Regions from separate parts of the Aquamicrobium soli genome, predicted to be linked through region 3. Evidence: predicted binding sites of a transcription regulator. Region 3 holds the regulator's gene; each other region holds the start of a gene.

Region 1 (5,260 bases), on a different contig from region 3:
CTCGATGGCCAGAACATCGTCATCAAGTCGTCGGCGCGCGCCATCCAGTACCTCAAGGGCGCGCAATGGGCCGACCGCCTGCCGCTGATCGTGCAGGCAAGGCTCGCCGAGACATTTCAGCGCTCCGGCAGTTTCGCCGGCGTCGGCAAGCCGGGCGAGGGACTGGCGATCGACTACCAGATCATCGTCGAAATCCGCTCGTTCGAAGTGCGCGTCGCCGGCGGCGAGCGGGCCGACGTCGACCTGTTCGTGCGCATCCTCAACGACCGCAACGGCGAGGTGCGCGCCGCGCGCGATTTCACGGCGTCGGTTCCGGTGTCGGGCGGTGGCAACCAGGCCTATATCGACGCGCTGGACCGGGCCTTCGGCGAGACCGCGCGGGAAATCGTGGGCTGGACGGATACGGTCATCTAGTCGACCGACAGTCGGATACGCTCCGCATGAAAAAGCCCCGCCTGGGTAGCGCGGGGCTTTTTGTTATCCGTATTTTCGTTTGGAAGTACTGGGTTAGAGCGCCGTCCTGATGTCGTTCTTGACATCGCCATGGGCCTTCTGGACCTTGCCGGCGGCGTTTTCCACCGACAACAAAAAGGGCGCCCGAAGGCGCCCTTTCTGTGAAAAGATCGGCTGGATCAGAAGTCCATGCCGCCCATTCCGCCCATGCCACCGCCGGGCATAGCCGGCATCGGGCTATCCTTCTTCGGAGCGTCGGCGATCATGGCCTCGGTGGTGACCAGCAGGCCGGCAACCGAAGCGGCGTCCTGCAGGGCGGTACGAACGACCTTGACCGGGTCGACGATGCCGAGGGCGATCAGGTCGCCGTACTCGTCCTTGGCCGCGTTGTAGCCGTAGGTCGCGCTCTTGTTCTCGAGGATCTTGCCGACGATGATCGAAGCTTCCGCACCGGCGTTGGACGCGATCTGGCGGGCCGGAGCCTGCAGCGCCTTGCGCACGATGTTGATGCCGGCAGCCTGGTCCGAGTTGGCGCCGGTGGCCTTGATGGCCGACACGCCGCGCAGCAGGGCGACGCCGCCGCCAGCCACGATGCCTTCTTCCACCGCAGCGCGGGTGGCGTTCAGCGCGTCGTCAACGCGGTCCTTCTTCTCCTTGACCTCGACTTCGGTCGAGCCGCCGACGCGGATGACGGCAACGCCACCGGCGAGCTTGGCCAGACGCTCTTGGAGCTTTTCGCGGTCGTAGTCGGAGGTGGTCTCCTCGATCTGCTGCTTGATCTGGGCGACGCGGCCCTGGATCTCGGCCTTCTTGCCGGCGCCGTCGACGATCGTGGTGTTCTCCTTCTCGATGCGCACCTTCTTGGCGCGGCCGAGCATGGCGAGCGTCACGTTCTCAAGCTTGATGCCGAGGTCTTCGGAGATGACCTGGCCACCGGTGAGGATGGCGATGTCTTCCAGCATGGCCTTGCGGCGGTCGCCGAAGCCCGGAGCCTTGACGGCGGCGATCTTGAGACCGCCACGCAGCTTGTTGACGACCAGCGTGGCGAGCGCCTCGCCTTCGACGTCCTCGGCCACGATCAGCAGCGGCTTGGAGGTCTGGACGACGGCCTCGAGCACCGGCAGCATGGCCTGCAGGTTGGAGAGCTTCTTCTCGTGCAGGAGGATGTAGGCGTCCTCGAGCTCGGCAACCATCTTGTCGGGGTTGGTAACGAAGTAGGGCGAGAGGTAGCCGCGGTCGAACTGCATGCCTTCGACGACTTCCAGCTCGGTCTCGGCGGTCTTGGCTTCCTCGACGGTGATGACACCCTCGTTGCCGACCTTCTGCATCGCCTTGGCGATCATTTCACCGATTTCTTCTTCGCCGTTGGCCGAAATGGTGCCGACCTGGGCGACTTCCTCGGAGGTCTTGATCTTCTTGGCCTTCTTGACGAGCTCGGCCACGACTTCCGAGACAGCGAGATCGATGCCGCGCTTCAGGTCCATCGGGTTCATGCCGGCGGCAACCGCCTTGTGGCCTTCCTGGACGATGGCCTGGGCGAGAACGGTCGCGGTGGTGGTGCCGTCACCGGCCTTGTCGTTGGTCTTGGAAGCGACTTCGCGAACGAGCTGGGCGCCCATGTTCTCGAACTTGTCTTCCAGCTCGATCTCCTTGGCGACCGAAACGCCGTCCTTGGTGATGCGCGGGGCGCCGAACGACTTGTCGATGACGACGTTGCGGCCCTTCGGGCCAAGTGTCACCTTCACCGCGTCGGCGAGGATGTTGACGCCGCGCAGCATGCGCTCGCGGGCATCACGGGAGAATTTTACGTCTTTAGCAGCCATTATTGTGCTCCTGGGCTCCAGGCCCGAAATTCAGTTGATGGTGCGGTTGAAAAAGGATCAGCCGATGATGCCCATGATGTCGGATTCCTTCATGATCAGAAGGTCTTCGCCATTGAGCTTGACTTCGGTGCCCGACCACTTGCCGAACAGGATGCGGTCGCCGGCCTTGACGTCCAGCGGGATCAGCTTGCCGCTCTCGTCGCGCGCGCCGGAGCCGACAGCGATGATTTCGCCTTCCTGCGGCTTTTCCTTGGCCGTGTCGGGGATGATGATGCCGCCAGCGGTCTTTTCCTCGGACTCGACCCTGCGAACCACCACGCGGTCATGCAGCGGCCGGAATTTCGACTTTGCCATTTTTACGTCCTCAGTGGGAATGTTGATTGGTTCCTCCGTCCGGGTGAGGCCCGGACCGAAGTTAGCACTCGCTAGTGGTGAGTGCTAACGTGCCGGTGAAATAAGCAGAAGGCGCTGCAGAGTCAAGGAGCCGCGGCATCGTGGCGGCGAATGTTTGCGCGTCGTCGCGATGCGCTTCCTCAATGACGGTGGGTGGCGTGCGCCGTGCCCGTGGCGGATACACGGTTTTGTGCATTTTGATGCAGCGCAGCATCTTGATTGATAAGCATGCTTATTATATATGCCGCTCATGGTTACGAACGGCACGGACAGGCTCGGTTTTCTGGTTCACGACGCGGCACGGCTGATGCGTCGGCGCTTCGAGGCGCGGGCAAGCGGCCACGGCCTTTCCTCGGCCCAATGGCGGCTGCTGGTTCGCGTCGTGAAGGAAGAGGGCGTCGCCCAGGCTCGGCTGGCAGAACTGCTCGAAATCGAGCCGATCAGCGTCTCGCGGCTACTGGACCGCATGGAAGGGCTGGGCTGGATCGAGCGGCGTGCCGATTCCTCCGACCGGCGGGTCCGCATGATCTTTCCGACGGCCAAGGCAAGTGACGCCTATGCGCAGGTGAAGAGCCTGGCCGGCGAAGTCTATGCCGAGGCGCTTGCCGGCCTGTCGCAGGAGGAGCGCGGCATTCTGGTCAAGGGGCTGTCGACCATAATCGAAAACCTTTCGGACGGCGAAACATCGTCTTGTCCGACCGTCAAAACTGCAGAAAGCGCAGCATCATGAACGCCGTAACGAAGATCGACGAGAATGTGACCACGCTCGAGATGGAAAGCCCTGCCAAGCCGACCGCGCCGGTTTCGGTGGCGCTTGCCGAGAAGCCGGAGCCCGCGCCGAGAAAGAAGGCTCGCCGTGGCGGCCGCTTTGCGCTGATGGTGGCGTTGCCGCTCGCGCTCGCGGCGGTCGGCACCTATGTCTATGTGACCGGCGGCCGCTACGAGGAAACCGAGAACGCCAATCTGCGGCAGGCCCGCATCACGATCTCGTCCGATACGGCGGGGCGCGTGGTCACCGCCGATATCGCGGAAAACCAGGTGGTGAAGAAGGGTGACCTGCTCTTTGCCATCGACCCGCAGCCCTACCGAATCGCGCTGGCGCAGGCCGACGCCGCCGTTGCCGCCGCGCGTCTCAACGTGGAGCAACTGCGTGCCGCCTACAACCAGGCGATGGCGCAGGAGCGTTCGGCGGCGAGCGAAGTCGATTACTCGCAGTCGCAATACGACCGTGCCGCGGATCTCGCCAACAAGGGCATCAATACGAAGTCCTCGCTCGATGAGGCGCGCAACGACCTCGACAAGGCCAAGCAGCAACTGGCCGTGGCCAAGCAGGGCATCGAGAGCGCCAAGGCGGCGCTGGGCGGCAACCCCGACATAGAGACGGACAAGCACCCGACCGTGCTGGCGGCGCTGGCGGCCCGCGACAAGGCTGCCTACGACCTGGAGCAGACCACGGTGCAGGCACCGGCCGACGGCATCATCGCGCAGGCGTCGTCCTTCAAGGTCGGCCAGTTCGTCGGCGTCGGGACGCCGCTGTTTTCGCTGGTGGAGACCGATGACACCTGGATCGACGCCAACTTCAAGGAAACGCAGCTTACCCACATGAAGCCCGGCCAGAAGGCGGACGTCGTTCTCGACACCTATCCCGACAAGACGTTCGAGGCCACGGTGCAGGCGGTGGGCGCGGGTACCGGTGCTGAGTTCTCGCTGCTGCCGGCCCAGAACGCCACCGGCAACTGGGTCAAGGTCACGCAGCGTATCCCCGTGCGGCTGCAGCTCACCGATCCGGATGCGAAGCTTGCGCTGCGCACCGGCATGAGCGCGACCGTGACCGTCGATACCGGCGTTTCGCGCGGCTTTCCGCATTTCTTCAGCCATGCGGCCGCTGCCGAGTAAAGCGGCCGCTGCCTTTTAGACGACCTTAGATTGGCGCTGCCATGAGCCAGGTTGAAACCCATCGCGAGGTGCCGCATCGCGGCCTGATCACGCTGTCGATCATGCTGGCGACGGTGATGCAGGTGCTCGACACCACGATCGCCAACGTGGCGCTGCCCTCGATGGTCGGCGACCTCGGTGCCTCGACCGATACCATCAACTGGGTGCTGACCTCCTATATCGTCGCGGCCGCGATCATGACGCCGGTCACCGGCTGGCTGGCGGACCGCTTCGGGCGCAAGGAACTGTTCCTCGGTTCTGTCGTCGGCTTCGTCATCTTCTCCATGCTGTGCGGCATCGCCACCAGCCTCAACGAGATGGTGCTGTTCCGCCTGTTGCAGGGCGTGTTCGGCGCGGCGATCGTGCCGCTGTCGCAGACCTTCCTCCTCGACATCAACCCGCGGGAGCGCCACGGCCAGGCGATGGCGATCTGGGGCGCCGGCATCATGGTCGGGCCGATCATCGGGCCGACGCTCGGCGGCTGGCTGACCGAAAGCTTCAACTGGCGCTGGGTGTTCTTCATCAACCTGCCGATCGGCATCGCCGCCTTCCTCGGCATGGCGGCCTACCTGCCCAGCATCGAGCGGCGCCTGCGCGGCTTCGACTTCTTCGGCTTCGCCATGCTGTCGCTGGGGGTAGGGGCGCTGCAACTCATG
Region 2 (5,260 bases), on a different contig from region 3:
GCGACCGGCTTGCTGACCGTTCCCGTGGTCTTGGGCCCGGTGCCTGTCCCGGCTTTGCTGCCACTACTGCCAATCTCGATCTTGCGCGGCTTCATCTCTTCGGGAATCTCGCGCTGGAGATCGATCGTAAGCAAGCCGTTTACAAGACCGGCCTCGGTCACCTTCACATGGTCAGCGAGCTCGAAGCGGCGCTCGAATGGGCGTCCGGCAATGCCGCGATGCAGATAGTCACCGTTGTCTTCCGCCGTCCTCTCGCCCGAAACGATAAGCATGTTGGGTTCATGGGTGATGCGGAGTTCGTCTGGGCCGAAGCCCGCCACCGCCATGGTGACGCGATAGGTGTCTTCACCAGTCCTAGCGATGTCATAGGGAGGCCAGTTACCGGCGCTCGGCATCCGGCTGGCGTTCTCGAGCAGGTCGAAAACGCGATCGAAGCCAATGCTCGAGCGATAGAGCGGGGAAAAGTCGTATGCGGTTCTCATAGCCATATCCTCCGTTGTTGAGCAACATGGTACGAGGAGCGCCAAGGGCGCGGCGCTCCTTGACCTTGCCGACCCCTGAGGGCGTGGGCGGAATCGATCTGGGAATTCGCTTTCCGTGCGTCAAGGGGGCAACCGGCGGAGCCTTCCGCGACGCGAATTATCTTGCCCGTATACGAGAGTGCTTCCGCCTAACACCTTTCAGATTTGACAGGAAGAGGGAGCCGAGAGGGCGAAGGCCGGCGGCTGCCTGGATCGCATGTCGCGGAAATTGACCTGCTGGGCCCCGACGAGAACGATTGAGCGCTTGGATCAGGCAGGGGTGGTCGCGGTCTTGATGTTCCGCGCAGGGTCCCCATCTCCTCAAGAGATGCGCGTCGGTGACGCCATCCAATTACTTGCTCGTAAAAGACGTCAGAAAAAATGGAGGAAGTGATGAACGACGTTCAGTTTCCCGAACCTGTTTCCCTCAAATTCCCTACTGCGCAGCGCAATGTAGCCAGCACCTTCGAGGCACTGGAATGCCTCGAGCAGTACTGGCCCGAATGGGCGCGGGGGCGAAGCTGGCGCGCCGCGGAACGCGCCTGCCGCGATGCGCTGGATGGATGGCGCCGCCCCTGCGATGCACGCAAGGCCTTTCTCCAGGCCGCCAGGCGGGCCGGACTGGCTCCGTCCGCCGCGCGCGCACCCCGCAAGTCACGTCCGGTGCGGTTGATCGGCAACCTGCGGCCCGAAATCGGCCTTAGTGGATGGCGATGACACCGTCTACGGCACGCCATTCGGAAGGCTCGATGAGGCGATGGTGGGCGACGCGCACGGAGTGCAGCGCGCCCTCCAGCTCGCGCTCCCAATAGCCGAGGAAATCCTTCAACTCCGGAAAGTGCGGCGCCAGATCATACTCCTGCCAGACATAGAGCTGCAGCAAGCTGGGATGGTCGGGAAGATGATAGTGGATTTCGGCCGTGGTCAGGCCATAGCCTTCCATTTGCAGGCGGAATTCCCTGCTGACCGTGGTAGCCATATGTGTCTCCTCTGCGTGGCGCCTTTATGCGTCCAGACGATCAACGGTGCGTCGCCGATCATCTGACGCCGAAGAGGGTTCAGCCGCCCTGTCGAGCCGACATAGCGCGTCCATGATCTGGTCGAAGGAAACGGGCTTCGCGGCCCACAATGGCCGGCGCAATGCCGGAACGGATTCGACGGCGCAGGCGTCCGAGGCCCATGACGACAAGATCGCCCGCTTTTCCTGGAGATTGAGCGTTTCGTCCTTTACCACTTCGTCGGGAGACCTGAAATGCCTTGCCGGCGACGGCAGCCGGTCAAGCGCAAGGTCGGATGTTTCGGGAGCGAGAGAAGGGATGATCGGCGAGAGCGTTTGTCGGTTCATCTTGGTCCTCCGTCTTTCCAAAAAGCTCCTTTGTGCAGGGTTCTGTCTTTGCCAGCCTCGCGGGCGGCAAGGGTTTGGATAATCTTGGTCGACTGCTTGAAAAATTCAAGTGAAAATGCAAGGCCGAGATCCGATTAGGCGTATGTTTTCATGGCACTAGCACTCATCTAGTGCGAGTGCCAAAATTTTTGCGCCAGCCTCTTGAAACCCGAAATCGCTGAAACTAGCTCGATAGGCGCGCTATGCCCGAAAGGGGTTGCGCACCCCGTTCCGGTCCTGCCGGGCCGGTTCGGAGGGACCTCTCAAAATCTGTTTGTCCTGAAGGAGAACGATATGACGTTCCGTCCATTGCACGACCGTATCCTGGTCCGCCGCATCGAGGCCGATGAAAGAACGGCCGGCGGCATCATCATTCCCGACACCGCCAAGGAAAAGCCGCAGGAGGGCGAGGTCATCGCAGTCGGCCCCGGCGCGCGCGACGATAGCGGCAAGCTGGTCGAACTCGACGTCAAGGTCGGCGACCGCATCCTGTTCGGCAAGTGGTCCGGCACCGAGATCAAGCTGGACGGCGAGGACCTTCTGATCATGAAGGAAAGCGACGTGATGGGCGTGATGGAGCAGGCCGCCGAACTACAGAAAGCGGCCTGACGGGCGCTGATCCAATCAATTGGTCAACGAAAGCTGCCTATTCGAAGGAGTGATCCAATGGCTGCCAAGGAAGTGAAATTCCATTCCGACGCCCGCGAGCGCATGCTGCGCGGCGTCGACATTCTCGCCAACGCGGTGAAGGTGACGCTCGGCCCCAAGGGGCGCAACGTCGTCATCGACAAATCGTTCGGCGCGCCGCGCATTACCAAGGACGGTGTGACGGTGGCGAAGGAGATCGAACTGGAGGACAAGTTCGAGAACATGGGCGCGCAGATGGTGCGAGAGGTTGCCTCCAAGACCAACGACCTGGCCGGTGACGGCACCACGACCGCCACGGTTCTTGCCCAGGCCATCGTCAGGGAAGGCGCCAAGGCCGTCGCCTCCGGCATGAACCCGATGGACCTGAAGCGCGGCATCGACAAGGCGGTGGACGCCGTGGTCGCCGAGCTGAAGGCCAATGCCCGCAAGATCACCAGGAACGACGAGATCGCCCAGGTCGGCACCATCTCGGCCAACGGTGACGCCGAGATCGGCCGCTTCCTGGCAGAAGCCATGCAGAAGGTCGGCAACGAGGGCGTCATCACCGTCGAGGAAGCCAAGACCGCCGAGACCGAGCTCGAGGTGGTCGAGGGCATGCAGTTCGACCGCGGTTATCTCAGCCCGTATTTCATCACCAACCAGGACAAGATGCGGGTCGAACTGGATGAGCCCTATGTGCTCATCCACGAAAAGAAGCTCGGCAATCTTCAGGCAATGCTTCCCGTGCTTGAAGCCGTGGTGCAATCGGGCAAGCCGCTGCTGATCATCGCCGAGGACGTCGAAGGCGAGGCGCTCGCCACGCTGGTCGTCAACAAGCTGCGCGGCGGCCTGAAGGTCGCGGCCGTCAAGGCGCCCGGCTTCGGCGATCGCCGCAAGGCCATGCTGGAGGACATCGCCATCCTCACCGGCGGCACGGCGATCAGCGAGGATCTGGGCATCAAGCTGGAAAACGTGACCCTGCAGATGCTCGGCCGCGCCAAGAAAGTGGTGATCGAGAAGGAGAACACCACGATCGTCGATGGCGCCGGGCGCAAGGAAGAAATTCAGGGCCGCATCACGCAGATCAAGGCGCAGATCGAGGAGACCACCTCCGATTACGACCGCGAGAAGCTCCAGGAGCGGTTGGCCAAGCTCGCCGGCGGCGTCGCGGTGATCCGCGTCGGCGGCTCCACCGAGGTCGAAGTGAAGGAGAAAAAGGACCGCGTCGACGATGCGCTGCACGCCACCCGTGCGGCGGTCGAGGAGGGCATCCTGCCGGGCGGCGGCGTCGCCTTGCTGCGCGCCGTCAAGGCGCTTGACGCCCTGACCACGGACAACACCGACCAGAAATACGGCATCGACATCGTTCGCCGCGCTATCGAGGCGCCGGCTCGGCAGATTGCCGAAAATGCCGGTGCGGAAGGCTCGATCATCGTCGGCAAGCTGCGGGAGAAGACCGACTTCGCGTGGGGTTGGAACGCGCAGACGGGCGAGTACGGCGACCTCTACACTCAAGGCGTCATCGATCCGGCCAAGGTCGTGCGAACCGCGCTGCAAGACGCCGCTTCCGTTGCCGGCTTGCTGGTGACCACCGAAGCCATGGTGGCGGAGAAGCCGAAGAAGGAAACAGCGCCCGCCGTGCCCGCCGGCGCCGGCATGGATTTCTGAGGTAGTGACCGCATGGCCCGCTCCCGTCACCGGGGGCGGGCATCGTCAAGGACGGAGGGTATCATGGATTTGACGACCGGTACCGGTGCGATTCCGGCGCCGACCCATTTGCCGAGCGAGTTCCTCGCCTATGAAGCCGAGTGCCGCAAAACCTTGAAGCCGCTGCTGACCGGCTTGCTGGACACGGCTGAATCCGCCGGTTGGAACCGGCGCACGGCCGCCTCGGCGTTGATGTTCCTGGCCGCGCAGCACGTGACGGCGGCGCTGGAAGCGGCCAAGGCGGGTTGAAGCGTGCGCCGAGGTGAAGCGCTGAGGCCACCGGCTCGCCTAAAACTACTCGCGGGTGTGCCGCGCGTTCGCCGTGACGCCGTGCCTTTTGATTTCCAACAGGACATTGACCAGATATGGTTTCGGAGGCCCATCGAGGATCGGACCGATGCAGGAATACCTCGATCATAAGCTTGAATGTCCTTATTGCGGCACGATCCGGCTGCGCATTCCCGCGGTTACAACCGACTCGACCGAAATCAAATGCGATGATTGCGGCGAGCTTCTGGGGACCTGGGGCGACCTGCAGGACGATTTCGCCAAACAGGGCGGCCATGACGGCGTTTTTCGGCTGTCCAGCGGCAGGATCAAACGGATCGGATAAAGAACCCAACCCTGCAAGCCGCCTAAAGCGGTTTCATCGATGATCGAAGCGCAAGGTAGGTGCTTTCGCTCCCGGCGCGAACTATTTAGCTGCCGGCTGGCTGGGTTGCGTACCTTGCTGGTCTCCGCCGGTGCCGGTTTGCGGCGTCATATTTTTCTCCACCTTTGGGTTCTGATCGACTGGCTGGCTGTTCAAGGTGTCGTTCTTTTGCATATTGCGGTTGTTATTGTCGCTACATCCAGCGGAAGCGAGACATACTAATGCTACCAGTAGAACCCTAGTCATAACAAAGCTCCATTTGATGGCGCAACCCGGATTTCTTTCTAATCTTCTACCGGCAAAGCCTCACTGCCCTGTATCGCATTGAGAAGATCTCTCATCGCTCGCGCCGTATTGTACAGGCGCTTC
Region 3 (5,260 bases):
CGAAGCGGCCGCTGCGCTTGTCCGGCTCGGTCGCGCCCACTTCCTGCATCGCCACTTCGGCGCGCTGCATGGCCATCGCGAAGTCGCGCTTGCCGTCGGGCGTATCGGCCCAGTTGGCGGTGTAGACGCCGGGAGCGCCGTCGAGCGCGTCGATGCACAGGCCGGAATCGTCCGACAGCGCCGGCAGGCCGGTCGCCTTGGCGGCGGCGAAGGCCTTGATGTAGGCGTTTTCCTCGAAGGTGGTGCCGGTTTCGTCCGGCTCCGGCAGGCCGTATTCCTTCGCCGATTTCGCCTCGAAGCCGAACGGCCCCATCAGGTCGGCGAATTCGCGCAGCTTGCCTTCGTTATGGCTGGCGACGACGATCTTTCTTGCTTCGAGAGACTGCATCACAGGTTCCAGATTTTCGGTTCGGCAAATTCCAGCGAATTGCCGGAAGGGTCACGGAAATAGATGGAGCGGCCACCGCTCGACCACCGGAAATCGGCCTCGACGGCGATGTTCCTGGCTTCCAGCAGCGCCTTCCAGGCGTCGATTTCGGCCGCGGTGGCGGCAAAGCAGAGATGGCCTTGCCCGCTCGTGCCGTGCGGCGGCACCGGCAGCCTGGCATCGGGCGCGGGCGGCTGGCGCGTTGCCTCGGCGTTGAACAGCAGGAGCACGCCCGATCCGCATTTGAAGAAAACGTGCCGGTCCTTCACCGCTGCGATCTTCTGCAGCCCCAGGACCTCGGCATAGAAGGTCTCGGCGGCACCCAGATCGGTGACGTAGAGCGCGGATTCCAGAATGGCGGAAGGCTGCATCCGGGCTCCTTTCACCCCACCGCCATCTTCTGCAGGTCCACCAGCCGCGAAATCCCCCTGCGGGCCAAACCCATCAGCGCGGAAAACTGTTCCTCGGAGAACGGCTCGCCCTCGGCGGTGCCCTGGATTTCGACGATGCCGCCCTTGCCGGTCATGACGAAATTGGCGTCGGTGCCGGCCGAGGAATCTTCCAGATAGTCGAGATCGATCACCGGCTCGCCGTTATGGATGCCGCAGGAGATGGCCGCGACGTGGTCCTTCAGCACCTTGTCCAGCTTCACCATCTGGCGCGCTTCCATCCAGCGCAGGCAATCGTAGAGCGCCACCCAGCCGCCGGTGATGGAGGCGGTGCGGGTGCCGCCATCGGCCTGGATGACGTCGCAATCGACGGTGATCTGCTGTTCGCCCAGCGCCTGCAGATCGACCACGGCGCGCAGCGAACGGCCGATCAGGCGCTGGATTTCCAGCGTGCGGCCGCCCTGCTTGCCGGCGGAGGCCTCGCGGCGCATGCGGTCGCCGGTCGAGCGCGGCAGCATGCCGTATTCGGCCGTCACCCAGCCCTTGCCGGAATTGCGCATCCAGCCTGGCACTTTTTCCTCGAGGCTTGCCGTGCACAGCACATGCGTGTCGCCGAACTTCACCAGGCAGGAGCCCTCCGCATGCTTGGAGATGCCGCGTTCGAAGGAGATGGCTCGCATTTCATCGAACTGGCGTTTGGAAGGGCGCATTCAGGCATCTTTCTTGGGAAGGTTGAAAATACTGGCCGGCTTGTACCCGCATGGCAGGCAGGGCGCAAAGGAAATTGCCGTCGCTTGCGTCACCGCAGGGGCTGTCTATATCCTGAGGACAGAGGCAACACGATGACGACACAGATACCCCATCCGCCCCATGCCGCCGCGCTGCAATCGCTCGACGCACGCTCGCGCGAGGTTTTCCGCCAGATCGTCGAAACCTATCTCAGGGACGGCGAGCCGGTCGGCTCGCGCTCGCTGTCGCGCATCCTGCCCTCGACGCTGTCGCCGGCCACGATCCGCAACGTGATGAGCGATCTTGAGCATCTCGGCCTGATCTATGCGCCGCACGTGTCGGCCGGCCGCCTGCCGACGCAGACCGGCCTGCGTTTCTTCGTCGACGCCTTCATGGAACTGGGCGACCTGTCCGACGACGAGCGCCGCTCGATCGAGGCGCAGGTGAAGGCTTCCGGCACGGGCGCCTCGCTCGACCATATGCTGACCGAGGCCAGCCAGATGCTGTCGGGCATGTCGCGCGGGGCAGGGCTGGTGCTGGCCGCCAAGAGCGAGGCGGCGCTGAAGCACATCGAGTTCATCCAGTTGGAGCCGACCAAGGCGCTGACCGTCCTGGTGTCGCAGAACGGCGACGTCGAGAACCGCGTCGTGGACCTGCCGGCAGGCGTCACCGTCTCGCAGTTGCATGAGGCGTCGAACTTCCTCAACGCCCATATCCGCGGCCGCACGCTGGGCGAGGCGAGGGCCGAGATCGCGCGCATCAAGGAAGAGACGCGGGTGGCGCTCGATACGCTGTCGCAGGATCTGGTGGAGAAGGGGCTGGCGGTGTGGGCCGGCTCCGAGGGCGGGCTGCCGGCGCGGCTGATCGTCCGCGGACGCGCCAATCTGCTCGAAAACATCACCGCGCAGGCCGACATCGAACTGCTGCGCCGCCTGTTCGAGGACATGGAGACGCAGGAAGGCCTGATCCAGTTGCTCGACCTTGCCGAACAGGGCTCGGGCGTGCGCATCTTCATCGGCTCGGAAAACAAGCTGTTTTCGCTCTCCGGCTCCTCGCTGGTGGTAGCGCCTTACCGTGACAAGGACGCCCGCGTCGTCGGCGCGCTCGGCGTCATCGGGCCGACCCGGCTGAACTACGCCCGTATCGTGCCGATGGTCGACTACACCGCCCAGCTCATTTCGCGCATGCTGCGCTGAGCTTTTCGCACGGCCGGCGGGAACGGCATGGCGCGATCTTCGTTGCGGTCAGTGTCGATAAGTGCAGGAGGAACCATGCGTATCCCATTGCTGATGGCGGTTCTGGCTTGCGCCGTCCTGGTCGCCCCGGCGCTCGCTGCTGCACAAGACGGCCTGCTGACCGGAAAACAGGCTTTTGGCGGCTGGCGTCAGGACAAGCCCGGCGTCCGCCGGCTGATCCGGCCGCAGGACCTGCCGAAGCCCGATCCGGCGCAGTCCTCGGTCAATGCCGCCGACGCGGCGGCGAGGCCGAAGGAGGCGGTGCCGTTGCTGCCGCCGGGCTTCTCAGCAAAATTGATCGCGTCCGGCATTGCCGGACCGCGCGTCGTGCGTGTTGCGCCCAATGGCGACCTGTTCGTGTCCGACAGCCGGCGGGACCGGGTTCTCGTCTACCGACTGGGAGAGGATGGCGGGAAGGCTCAAAGGAGCGTTTTCGCCGATGGGCTGAACCAGCCCTATGGCATCGCCTTCTATCCGGCCGACAAGCCGCAATGGGTCTATGTGGCCAATTCCGACAGCGTCGTGCGCTTTCCCTACCGCGATGGCGAGATGAAAGCCTCCGGCGAACCGGAAATGATCATTCCCGACATTCCCTCCAACCACCACTGGACGCGTGACATCCTCTTCTCGCCGGACGGCAGGACGCTCTACCTGTCGGTCGGCTCCGGCTCCAACGTGGCGGAAGGCATGGCCGACAGGCCGCAGGGCGGGCTCGACAAGTGGCTGGCTTCGGCCGCGCCCGGAGCCGCCTGGGGTTCGGAACAGGGCCGGGCAGAAGTGCGTGCCTACGACCCCGACGGCCGCAACGGCCGCGTCTTCGCCACCGGCCTGCGCAACTGCTCGGGCATGACCGTGCAACCCGCCACCGGCGAGTTGTGGTGCGTCGTCAACGAGCGCGACGGGCTCGGCGACAACGTTCCGTTCGAGTACGCCACGACGGTGAAGGAAGGCGCGTTCTACGGCTGGCCCTGGTATTATCTTGGTGACCATGAGGATCCGCGCCATGTCGGCGAGCGGCCCGACCTCGCCGGCAAGTTAACCATGCCGGACGTGCTGATGCAGGCGCATTCGGCCCCGCTCAACATAGCCTTCTACACCGGCGGCAATTTTCCGGCCGACTACAAGGGCGATGCGTTCGTTGCCCTGCACGGTTCCTGGAACCGCGGCAAGCGCACCGGCTACAAGGTCGTGCGGCTGCGCTTCAAGGACGGCAAGCCGACCGGCGAGTACGAGGATTTCATGACCGGCTTCGTCGTCTCGGATGCGAGAGTATGGGGCCGGCCGGTCGGCGTAGCGGTGGCGAAAGACGGCTCCCTGATCGTCAGCGAGGACAGCAACGGCACGCTCTGGCAGGTGACCTACAAGCAGGGGGCGCAGTAGCGCCGGGGTCGCCGGATGGAATGAAATTCCGATGTTGTCGGCTATGTAGAACACGATCCCTTGAACTTCCTGTTTAAAGGAAAAATCCTACTCGGATTTTGCGCTGCCGGCCCCTATCATGCCGGCAGTTCCATTCCCGTTCCCGGAGACAATCGATGACGAATCCTGCCGCCCCTGACCGCAAACCCGGCCGTGGGCGGGTATACGGTTCCATCACCGAGACGATCGGGGACACGCCGCTGGTGCGGCTGGGGAAATTCGCCGCCCGGAAGGGCGTCGTCGCCGATCTTCTGGCGAAGCTCGAATTCTTCAACCCGATCGCGTCGGTCAAGGACCGCATCGGCGTCGCCATGATCGAGGCGCTGGAGATCGAGGGCAGGATCGCCCCCGGCAAGTCGACGCTGGTCGAGCCGACGTCGGGCAACACCGGCATTGCGCTGGCCTTCGCCGCCGCCGCCAAGGGCTACCGGCTGATCCTGACGATGCCGGAAACCATGTCCATCGAGCGCCGCAAGATGCTGATGCTGCTCGGCGCCGAACTGGTGCTGACAGAAGGCGCCAAGGGCATGAAGGGCGCCATCGCCAGGGCGACCGAACTGGCCGCCACGATCCCAGGCGCGGTCATCCCGCAGCAGTTCGAAAACCCCGCCAACCCGGAAATCCACCGCGTCACCACCGCCGAGGAAATCTGGAACGACACCGACGGCGGCGTCGATATTCTCGTGGCCGGCATCGGCACGGGCGGCACCATCACCGGCGTCGGCCAGGTGTTGAAGGAACGCAAGCCTTCGGTGCAGGTCGTCGCGGTCGAGCCGGAAGCCTCGGCGGTGCTTTCAGGCGGCCAGCCCGGCCCGCACAAGATCCAGGGGCTGGGCGCCGGTTTCGCGCCCAAGATCCTCGATACCACCGTCTATGACGAGATCGTCACCGTTTCCAACGAGGACGCGATCGCCAATGCGCGCCTCGTTGCCCGGCTCGAAGGCGTTCCGGTCGGCATTTCCTCCGGCGCCGCCCTGCAGGCGGCGGCCATTGTCGGCGCGCGACCGGAAAATGCCGGCAAGACCATGGTCGTGGTCATTCCCTCCTTCGCCGAGCGCTAC

What was found. The regulator HrcA, encoded in region 3, represses chaperone genes, less so after heat shock. The targets are predictions, from matches to a motif close to GTTAGCACTCNCNNNNNGNGAGTGCTAAC.
Region 1: the regulator HrcA is predicted to act here: its motif matches at 2,691-2,719, upstream of groES (co-chaperone GroES).
Region 2: the regulator HrcA is predicted to act here: its motif matches at 2,022-2,050, upstream of groES (co-chaperone GroES).

What each region holds. Positions count from the first base shown of each region.
Region 1 covers NZ_JBHRTK010000002.1:27,436-32,695, forward strand. Annotated here, with positions in the region: gene ACFOHJ_RS02375 (ABC-type transport auxiliary lipoprotein family protein) at 1-414, shown strand, start outside; gene groL (chaperonin GroEL) at 633-2,276, opposite strand; gene groES (co-chaperone GroES) at 2,334-2,630, opposite strand; gene ACFOHJ_RS02390 (MarR family winged helix-turn-helix transcriptional regulator) at 2,920-3,399, shown strand; gene ACFOHJ_RS02395 (HlyD family secretion protein) at 3,396-4,565, shown strand; gene ACFOHJ_RS02400 (DHA2 family efflux MFS transporter permease subunit) at 4,607-5,260, shown strand, end outside.
Region 2 covers NZ_JBHRTK010000001.1:22,344-27,603, forward strand. Annotated here, with positions in the region: gene ACFOHJ_RS00120 (Hsp20 family protein) at 1-482, opposite strand, end outside; gene ACFOHJ_RS00125 (DUF982 domain-containing protein) at 915-1,238, shown strand; gene ACFOHJ_RS00130 (usg protein) at 1,222-1,500, opposite strand; gene groES (co-chaperone GroES) at 2,200-2,514, shown strand; gene groL (chaperonin GroEL) at 2,572-4,200, shown strand; gene ACFOHJ_RS00145 (hypothetical protein) at 4,264-4,488, shown strand; gene ACFOHJ_RS00150 (hypothetical protein) at 4,637-4,852, shown strand; gene ACFOHJ_RS00155 (hypothetical protein) at 4,892-5,113, shown strand.
Region 3 covers NZ_JBHRTK010000028.1:155,105-160,364, reverse strand. Annotated here, with positions in the region: gene rdgB (RdgB/HAM1 family non-canonical purine NTP pyrophosphatase) at 1-388, opposite strand, end outside; gene ACFOHJ_RS21225 (VOC family protein) at 388-798, opposite strand; gene rph (ribonuclease PH) at 810-1,526, opposite strand; gene hrcA (heat-inducible transcriptional repressor HrcA) at 1,659-2,741, shown strand; gene ACFOHJ_RS21210 (PQQ-dependent sugar dehydrogenase) at 2,817-4,160, shown strand; gene cysK (cysteine synthase A) at 4,316-5,260, shown strand, end outside.